3 regions of the Methylococcus geothermalis genome follow, and region 2 is predicted to be linked to each of the others. Evidence: predicted binding sites of a transcription regulator. Region 2 holds the regulator's gene; each other region holds the start of a gene.
What was found. The regulator HrcA, encoded in region 2, represses chaperone genes, less so after heat shock. The targets are predictions, from matches to a motif close to TNTTAGCACTCNNNNNNNNNGAGTGCTAANA.
Positions count from the first base shown of each region.

Region 1: a site for HrcA is predicted at 2,022-2,052, ahead of rpoH (RNA polymerase sigma factor RpoH). Genes of this name have one in related genera too.
Region 3: a site for HrcA is predicted at 1,320-1,350, ahead of groES (co-chaperone GroES). Genes of this name have one in related genera too.

Region 1 covers NZ_CP046565.1:233,371-236,645, reverse strand. The annotation lists gene GNH96_RS01130 (hypothetical protein) at 1-258, opposite strand, end outside; gene GNH96_RS01125 (aminotransferase-like domain-containing protein) at 768-1,946, shown strand; gene rpoH (RNA polymerase sigma factor RpoH) at 2,080-2,940, shown strand; gene metF (methylenetetrahydrofolate reductase [NAD(P)H]) at 2,989-3,275, opposite strand, start outside.
Region 2 covers NZ_CP046565.1:1,382,144-1,385,418, forward strand. The annotation lists gene GNH96_RS06705 (NAD(+) kinase) at 1-865, opposite strand, end outside; gene hrcA (heat-inducible transcriptional repressor HrcA) at 1,074-2,126, shown strand; gene grpE (nucleotide exchange factor GrpE) at 2,235-2,789, shown strand; gene dnaK (molecular chaperone DnaK) at 2,857-3,275, shown strand, end outside.
Region 3 covers NZ_CP046565.1:3,092,466-3,095,740, forward strand. The annotation lists gene groL (chaperonin GroEL) at 1-906, opposite strand, end outside; gene groES (co-chaperone GroES) at 969-1,259, opposite strand; gene GNH96_RS16120 (helix-turn-helix domain-containing protein) at 1,541-1,879, opposite strand; tRNA gene GNH96_RS14420 (tRNA-Glu) at 2,250-2,325, opposite strand; gene cmoA (carboxy-S-adenosyl-L-methionine synthase CmoA) at 2,428-3,156, opposite strand; gene pcnB (polynucleotide adenylyltransferase PcnB) at 3,230-3,275, shown strand, end outside.

The DNA of each region.
Region 1 (3,275 bases), 1.1 Mb from region 2:
GATCGCAGCGTCATTGTTGCCGGCCTCGAGGTCGGATGCAGCTTCCTTGGCGGCGGTCATGGCCTTGGACAGGGAAGGCCCGGCGCCGCCGCCGGTGATTTCCTTGGCTTTCTGGCGATAAAGTTTGGCAGAGGCCAAGGCTGCATCCTTTTCGCCGGCTTTAGCCTGCGAAAGCGCTTCCTGGGCCACCTTCAGGGCTTCTGCGGTGACTTGCCTCACACCTTCGGGGCTTTCCGCGGCAAAGGCGCCGAAGCTCAAGGAGCCGGCTACCAGCAAAGCGGCAAATTTGGACAAGGCATTCTGAATTTTCATATCGACTGAGTCTCCTCGGGTATCATAGTTATCGTTGTAATTTTAGAGTCTGGAGCCGGGTGACTGCTGTCGTATCCCTCTGCCCGTCGACTCGCCGGTACCTGCCCGGCTACAACGCGGCGCTAACGAAAGGCGACGCCTGGCGGCTTCATCTTTCGTAATCGGGCGGTAATACTAACCAAATTTTTCGATCAAGACCATGCTTGGTTTCTACGCAGGCAAATAAATTTCGTCGCCTTGCTTCCACACGCTCGGGGTGCGCGGGACGGCCCGCCATGCGTCCGGGGCCTATGCGGGGTGAAGGGATGCGGCCCAAATGTTGTATAGTCAAGACTTTGCGAAAAAGGACGGCCAATGAGCTCTCCTCTTTGGCCGGAAGGGCTTGCCGCGCATTTCTCGCAGATTTTTTCCGAACCATCCAGCCGAATCGGCTCGACCAACCCTGCCGGATTCTCATGACGCATCGACTTTCTCGCCGTACCGAACGCCTTACCAGTTCCCTCATCCGGGACATTTTGCAGATCACTCAGCAACCCGGGGTGATCTCTTTCGCCGGGGGCCTGCCGGCGGAAGAGCTGATGCCGGATCTGGATTTCGACGCTTGTGCCGCCGATTCCCGCCAGTACGGTCCCAGCGAAGGCGAGCCCAGGTTGCGGGCGCTGATCGCACAGGGGCTTTCAGGCCTGGGGCTTCGGTGCCAAGCCGATCAAGTGCTGGTGACGACGGGTTCCCAGCAGGGCATCGATCTGGTGGGCAAGCTGTTCATCGACGAGGGAACGCCGGTGTTGCTGGAGTCGCCGACCTACCTCGCGGCGCTTCAATGTTTCCGGGTTTACGGCGCGGCGTTTCACGGCCTGCCCTTGCAGGTCGAGGGCATCGATCCGGACGCGCTGAAAGCGGCCATCGTCCGTCATCGGCCCGCTTTCGTTTATCTCATTCCCAGTTTTCAGAACCCCTCGGGGTGCTGTTACACTGATGCGGCACGCCGCGCCGTCGCTGCCGTGCTGGATGAAACCGGCACGCCTCTGGTGGAGGATGACCCCTATCGGGATCTGGTCTATTCGCCATGCGATCGAACGCCGGTCTGCGCTTATTTGGAGCGCGCGCCCTGGGTCTATCTCGGCAGTTTTTCCAAGATTACTGCACCGGGACTGCGGGTGGGTTATCTTGCTTCGTCTCCGGCATTGTTTCCGTGGATCGTCCGTCTCAAGCAATCGAGTGATCTTCACACCAGCCGAATCGGACAGGCCTGGTTGACGCATTTCATTGCTTCGGATGACTTCGAAAAACATTTGGCGCACATGAACGGCGTCTATGCCGAGCGCCGAAACACCATGCAGTTCGCCTTAGTCCGGCATTTCAGCGGCCTTGCGGAATGGTCGGCACCTGCCGGCGGGCTGTTTTTCTGGCTGCGCCTGGTCGAGGATGTGGATACGCTGGCCGCACTCAAGGTGGCGCTGACCCATGATGTGGCTTTCATGCCGGGAGAGCCGTTTTTCCCGGTCGCGGACCAGCGTTATCCGGCTTTGCGGCTGAATTTCAGCCACGCGACGCCGGAAAAGATCGAGCAGGGCATCGGCCTGCTATCGGAGGTGTTGAGCCAGTGCTGCGAAACGGCATTCGTCACCGGATGATCCACGTTCGATCAGGCCGCCGCGACGGCGCCAGTGAAGCTGGCAGGACTTGTCGAGGTGAGGAACTTGCGCTAGTTTTAGCACTCGAATGGGTCGAGTGCTAAAATCCATCATCACGAGAACAGGGCATCCCATGACTCAAGAATTGACACTCCCGACCAATCTGCCGCTGGGTTCCATCGACGATTATTTCGCCGCAGTGAACCGCCTGCCGCGTCTGGACGCCGACGAGGAGCGGGAGCTGGCCATCCGCTTCCGTGACGAGCAGGACCTGGAGGCCGCAAGGCGCCTGGTGCTGTCGAACCTGCGGTTCGTGGCCTACATCGCGCGCGGCTATCTCGGCTACGGCCTGCCGCTGGCCGACCTGATCCAGGAGGGTAATATCGGCCTGATGAAAGCGGTGAAGCGCTATGATCCGGACGTCGGCGTGCGGCTGGTCTCGTTCGCAGTGCACTGGATCCGGGCGGAGATCCACGAATTCATCATCCAGAACTGGCGCATCGTGAAGATCGCCACCACCAAGGCACAGCGCAAGCTGTTCTTCAATCTGCGCAAGATGAAGAACCGGCTCGGCTGGCTCAACCCCGAAGAAGCCGCCGCGGTGGCTGCGGAACTGGGCGTGGACGTCGAGGACGTCTACAAGATGGAACACCGGCTGAACAACCCGGACATGGCGCTAGAGGCGCACGGCGACGAGGACGTCGACGACCGCGAAGGCCACGCGCCCATCCATTATCTCCAGCAGGAAGGCGCGGATCCGGCCCAGCTCATCGAGCACAGCGAATGGGACAACCGCCAGCAGGAGAAGCTGCACGAAGCCATCGGCCAACTGGACGACCGCAGCCGGGACATCGTGGCCAGCCGTTGGCTCAGCGAGGATAAGCTGACGCTGCACGATCTGGCGGCGCGCTACAACGTCTCCGCCGAGCGCATTCGCCAGCTCGAAAACAGCGCGATGAAGAAGCTGCGGAACGCTCTCGCGGACGCCGCCTGATTTTCAAAAGGCGGGCAGGCGCCGGCCGGCCGTGTCCGCCGGCGTTCCTCAGGCCGATCCCAGCCCCAGCGCATTCCAGACGTCAAGGCTGGCATCCGCCCGGTTCAGCGTGTAGAAATGCAGCCCCGGCGCACCCCGTTCCAACAGCCGCCGGCAAAGATCCGCCACTACATCCAGTCCGAAGGCCCGGATGGACTTGCGGTCGTCGCCGAAGGCCTCCAGCCGCTTCCGGATCCAGCGCGGAATGTCGGCGCCGCACATGTCGGAAAATCTCGCCAACTGCGAATAATTGGTGATCGGCATGATCCCCGGCACGATGGGGATGTCGATGCCGA
Region 2 (3,275 bases):
TGCTCCAGTTGAGCTTGAGCCGCAGGATCTCGAAAAAATCGTAGTCCATGGGATGAAGAATGCGGAACGGCCGCTCCGCCTTGCGAATCGCGATGCTGTCGTCGGCCGCGACTTCGGGGAAAGGGACGTTGTCGCAGCTCACCTGGGCCCGGAACTGCTTGTTCGGCCGGAAGGCGATCTCGACCAGGCTGTCCCCCGAGATGACGATGGGGCGGTTGGACAGGGTATGGGGATTGATCGGCGCCAGCACCATCGCATTGAGCGCGGGATACAGGATCGGCCCGCCGGCCGATAGCGCGTAGGCGGTCGAGCCGGTGGGTGTGGAGACGATCAGTCCGTCGGAGCGCTGCGAATTCAGGAAGACGCCGTCGATGGCGGTTTCGATTTCTATCATGCTGGTCGCGCTGCCGCTATGGATGACCACCTCGTTGACGGCGGCGCCCTGGGCGATGGCTTCACGGTCCCGGATCAGTTGGGCCACCAGAGGGTAGCGCTCCTCGGCCCGGTACGACCCGGTCAATATTTCGTGGAGCTTCCCGACCGCGTCGTTAGGGGAAATATCCACCAGAAAGCCCAGCCGTCCCAGGTTGACGCCAATGAGGGGAACGTCGTGCAGGTAAAGGCTACGCGCGGCTCCCAGCAATGTGCCGTCTCCGCCGACCACCACGGCGATGTCCGCCCGCTGGGCCAGTTCGGGCATGGTGCAGATCTGGGCGGAATGGGGGAAAAGCGTGGCACAGCCTCGCTCCACCAGAATGTCGAGTCCGGAAGTCAGGAGATAGGCATGGATGGCGCCGAGGGTATCCGCTATCCGCGGGGCGTCCGGCTTCCCGATGAGCGCGATGGTGCGAAATTGCGAAAGCATCCGCCTGAACGTCGTGTGGAATCCCGGGGTTGAAGGCCCGAGCATCAAATTATTTAGGATTGGCAAGCCTTAGATCTTCGCCACGAGTTAAAATGCTTGCGATGCGGCGTTGCCCAATGGTAGGACCTTCTTGACACTTAATCTAGGGGTTGCTAGTTTTTGGCACTCGGCGTAATCGAGTGCTAATCCAGCATCTTTCCGGCATACCGTGGCAAGTTTTCCCGAATTGAGCGAGCGAGCCCAGCACCTGTTGAAGGCACTGGTGGAACGGTATATCGGCGAAGGCCAGCCGGTCGGTTCGCGCGTTCTCGCCAAGGATGCCGGTTTGAGCCCGGCGACCATACGCAACGTCATGGCCGATCTCGAGGAACTTGGCTTGATCACCTCGCCGCATACCTCGGCGGGCCGCCTGCCCACCGTGAGCGGCTACCGGCTGTTCGTCGACTCTTTGCTGATCGTGAAGCCCTTGCAGCAGGGCATCGTCGACCAGTTGTGGCTGGACCTCGAGAGCCAGGATAACCCGCGCGATCTGTTGGAAACCGCCTCCAAACTGCTGTCGGAGCTGACCCACATGGCCTGTATCATCTCCATGCCGAGGCGGGAAACCCTGGCGTTCCAGCACATCGAATTTCTGCCGCTGTCGGACCACCGGGTACTGGCCATCCTGGTGACGAGCGATCAGGAAATCCACAACAAGATCATTCACACGCCCCATCGTTTCAGCGCTGCGGAGTTGCAGGCCGCCGCCAATTTCTTCAATGCCGTCTGCATCGGCAAGGACATGGCTTCGGCGCGCGAACATCTGCGCTCCGAATTGCAGAACGAACGTGAGCGCCTGAGCGAGCAACTGTTGCAGGCGGGCGAGATCGCCGAGCAGGCCTTGCTGGAGGGCGCTCGCTCGAAGAAGCCGTTTCTGGTCAGGGGTGAAACCAACCTCATGGATTTCGTCGAGTTGGCCGATGTGGAGCGCCTGCGCGGCCTGTTCGAAGCGTTTCGTCAGAAGGAAAGCATCGTCGGGCTGCTCGATCGCTGCCTCGCCTCCCCCGGCGTGAAAATACTCATTGGCGAAGAGAGTGGCCTCCGGCCGCTGGAGCCCTGCAGCCTGGTGACGGCATCCTATTCGGTCGACAATCGCGTGCTGGGCGTGCTCGGCGTGATCGGGCCGACCCGGATGAAATACGAGCGGGTGATCCCTCTCGTGGACGTCACCGCGAAACTGGTGGGCGCAGCCTTGAATCAGCGGACACGGGCCCCAACTTAATGTTTCCGGAGTTGTGACGGTACCGGGAAGTCCGCCGCCCGCTCCCAAGGAGCCGGGCGGTATCGTTTTTTCCGATCAAAAAAATTTTGAACCCCTATAATTCGGACTATGAGCGAAGAAGAATTGACCAACGGTCCCGGCACAGACGCCCAGCCGGAACTTCTGGAAGTGGAGGCGCCACCTGCCGAAGCGCCTGCCGCGGAGCCCGACCGGGCATTGCTTGAGGCACAGCAGCAGGCGAGTGACAACTGGGAGCGTTTCGTGCGGGCCCAGGCGGAAATGGAAAACCTGCGCCGGCGGATGGAAAAAGACCTCCAGAATGCGCACAAGTACGCCCTGGAAAAATTCGCCAAGGAGTTGTTGCCGGTGATGGACAGCCTGGAACTCGGCATCGCGGCCTCATCGGCCGATACCCCCGATGTCGCCAAGCTCCGGGAAGGAGCTGAGCTGACCTTGAAGCAGTTTCAGAGCGTGTTCGAGAAGTTCGGCATCTTGGCCATCGATCCGGTAGGCGAGAAATTCAATCCGGAACGGCACCAGGCCATGGCTTTGGAACCTGCCGAGTCGGTCGAGCCGAACACCGTGCTCAAGGTATTTCAGAAAGGCTATCTGTTGAACGACCGTCTGCTGCGCCCCGCGCTCGTGGTCGTAGCCCAGGCTTGAAATCCCCTGGATCGGCCTCACATAGCATCTGTCCCTCAGAACAATCACAGATAAACCGGAGAAATCCATGGCAAAAATTATCGGGATCGACCTGGGCACCACCAACTCGTGCGTGGCCATTCTTGAAGGTGGCAAGCCCCGCGTGATCGAGAACGCCGAGGGTGCGCGCACCACGCCGTCGATCGTCGCGTTCAGCACCGACAACGAGGCGCTGGTCGGGCAGTCTGCCAAGCGGCAGGCCATCACCAATCCGAAGAACACCTTGTTCGCGATCAAGCGGCTCATCGGCCGCCGCTTCAAGGACGATGTCGTCCAGAAGGACATCAAGATGGTGCCCTACACCATCGTCGAGGCGGAAAATGGCGATGCCTGGGTGGAGGTCGCGGGCAAGAAGATGGCGCCGCCGGAGATCTCGGCGCGCGTGCTGATGAAGCTCAAGAAGGACGCCGAGGCCTATTTGGGTGAAGAGGTCAAGGAAGCGGTCAT
Region 3 (3,275 bases), 1.7 Mb from region 2:
GGAAATCACGGTGCCGCCGGTCAGCACGGCGATGTCTTCCAGCATGGCCTTGCGGCGGTCGCCGAAGCCCGGCGCCTTCACGGCCGCAACCTTCAGGATGCCGCGCATGTTGTTGACCACCAGGGTGGCCAGGGCTTCGCCCTCGACGTCCTCGGCGATGATCAGCAGCGGACGGCCGGCTTTCGCCACACCTTCCAGCACCGGCAGCAGTTCGCGGATATTGGATATCTTCTTCTCGTTGATGAGAATGAACGGATTCTCCAGCTCGGCGCTCATGCTCTGCTGGTTGTTGATGAAATACGGGGAGAGGTAGCCACGGTCGAACTGCATGCCTTCGACGATGTCGAGCTGGTTTTCCAGACCCGAGCCGTCTTCAACCGTGATGACGCCTTCCTTGCCCACCTTGTCCATCGCTTCGGCGATGATGCTGCCGATGGATTCGTCGGAGTTGGCGGAAATGGTGCCGACCTGAGCGATGGCGTTGCTTTCGGTGCAAGGCACGGACATCGCGTGGATCGCTTCGACCGCCGAAGTCACGGCCTTGTCGATGCCGCGCTTCAGGTCCATCGGGTTCATGCCGGCGGCAACGGCCTTCAGGCCCTCGGTCAGGATCGACTGAGCCAGCACGGTGGCGGTGGTGGTGCCGTCGCCGGCCACGTCGGAAGTCTGCGAAGCGACTTCTTTCACCATCTGGGCGCCCATGTTCTCGAACTTGTCGGACAGCTCGATTTCCTTCGCCACGGACACGCCGTCCTTGGTGACGGTGGGAGCGCCGAAGCTCTTTTCCAGCACCACGTTGCGGCCCTTGGGACCCAGCGTGACTTTCACCGCATGCGCCAGGATGTTGACGCCGCGCAGCATGCGGGCCCGTGCGTCGTCGCTGAACTTGACTTCTTTAGCTGCCATTTGGATTTACCTGCGATATTGATGATTAGGAAAGGCTTGGAAAGCTGCGGGTGAGCGGAGCATCAGCTCTCGAGTACGGCCAGAATGTCGTCCTCACGCATCACCACCACATCTTCTCCGTCGACCTTGACCTCGGTGCCGGCATATTTGCCGAACAGGACCTTGTCACCCACCTTGACCTGCAGGGCGCGCACCTCACCGTTGTCGAGAACCTTGCCATTGCCGACGGCCAGGATCTCGCCCCGCATCGGCTTCTCCGCAGCGCTGTCGGGAATCACGATGCCGCCTGCACTGGTGCGTTCCTCTTCCAGACGCTTGACGATGACACGATCATGCAAAGGACGAATTTTCACGGTAACCTCCTGAATTCCTGATGAAGTCGACTGAAAGACCAAGGGCGCTTCCGACCGGGCTGTTAGCACTCCCTTGAAGTGAGTGCCAAATGATAGCCACGGACGGCGAGCTGTCAAGCGTTCGGGCTATCCGGGCCGTTGTCGCGCCGCACATGATTTGAAAAATCGCGGTTCACGGTTTGAAAAACCAAAGCAGCCCGATCCGGTGCGCGGATAGCCGCAGAAACGCAAACGGATTGCAGATGAAGCATGAACTGGCATGAGTGGGCGGAGCGAATCTTCTATCTCCAAGCCGCCTTGATGTGCTCTTTGATCGTCTCGACGGTGTACTTCTTGCCGTCGTCGGATTCCGCCGGGACCTTCTTGGGGTTCTCGTCAGCAACTTGAATGAACGTGCCGGCTATCCGAGGGTTCGACTTCCCCATATCCGGCAAAGGCGGCACCCGCGACGGGCGCGTGTTCCCCTTCTTCCAGCCCTCGATACCGCACGCCCGATAGCGCCGGCGCCAGAGACTCAGCGTCGGATTGCTCACCTTGAGCGTCTCCATGATCTCCCGGGTCGAACGACCCGCCGCCGTCATCAGGACGATACGCGCCCGCAAGGTTTGTTTATCGCCCACGGCCCGACTTGACCCAATGCGTGAGTATCGCAAGCCCCCCATCTCTCCGGTTCAATCGTCACCGGCTTTCCCCTCAGCGAATGCCGATCCCCCGCCAATGGCCCACGGTGTGCGAGCGGCTGCCGTTTTCGGAGTGGACAGCGCAGATGCTCAGGAAGGTTGCGGATGCCCGAGGCTTTCAGATACGAAAGTGCTTCTTTGCCCACCTCCCGGTACCCCTCTACGAACTCACGAAGCGGTCGGATGGGGAAAAATGGGATGGAGGTGGCAGACTAAAGCGGCGAATTCGCCCATCATGTTCCGCATGAAGCCGCAGGCGTGTTTCCGCCTTTTCGCGTCCGGCCGCCGCATGGTAAGGCTATTGATTCTATGGCGTCCCCAGGGGGATTCGAACCCCCGTCGCCGCCGTGAGAGGGCGGTGTCCTGGGCCTCTAGACGATGGGGACACATGGCGGAGTCTTGCAGCCCCCGGATGTGCCCGGATGCCGCTCAACTGTCTTGAGGAAGGTGAAGAATACTACAAAACTGCACGCATCTCCATATATCCCTCACTTGACCGCCACGATGCCGACGAAGTTGTACCACTTGAAGAACACGTCGATGTAGCGGAAGCCGGCCACCCTGAGCATTTCCAGGTTTTCCGCCAGCTTGTACGGCACCAGCACGTTTTCCAGGGCTTCGCGCTTCTGGGCGATTTCCAGCTCGGTATAGCCGTTGCGCTTCTTGAATTCGTAGTAGTAATGGATGAAGGAGCGGTTGAACAAGGAACTCTCACCCAGCACTTTTTCGACCAAGATCAGCGCCCCGTTTTGCTCCAGCCCCTCGTGTATGGTTTTGACCAGCCGGTCGCGGTAGAGCGGGCGGACGAACTGAAGGGTCAGGATCATGACCGCCAGCGTAGCGTCATCCATGGCGATCCCCTGGTTCAAGTCGGCGCGGACCAGTTCGACGGCATTGGAAAAGGCATGCCCGGCCATCTTGGCGCGACATTTCGCCAGCATCTCCTCCGAATTGTCGACGCCGACCAGGGTGAGCCGGCGCGGCCCGATCGCACGGTCCAGGCCAATCAGTGTGGTGCCGGTGGAACAGCCGAAATCGTAGATGCGGGTGTCGGGCGCGGCGAAGTCGACGGCCATCTCGGCGATCATGCGCTGCAGCTCGCGGTAGAACGGCACCGAGCGCTCCAACATGTCGTCGAATACGGTCGCGACGTTTTCGCCGAAATCGAAGTCGTCGATGAACGACTTCGATTGCCTGTAAATATCGTCTTTAGACATCGTATGCCGGAGCTTCCGAGGTTCCCTCATGGGCGCGACGGACTCTCGATTGAGCCCGTCTTTCACCTGGGTTATGATTCATGCGCAACTTCCTATAACCAAACAACCAACAAATCCTC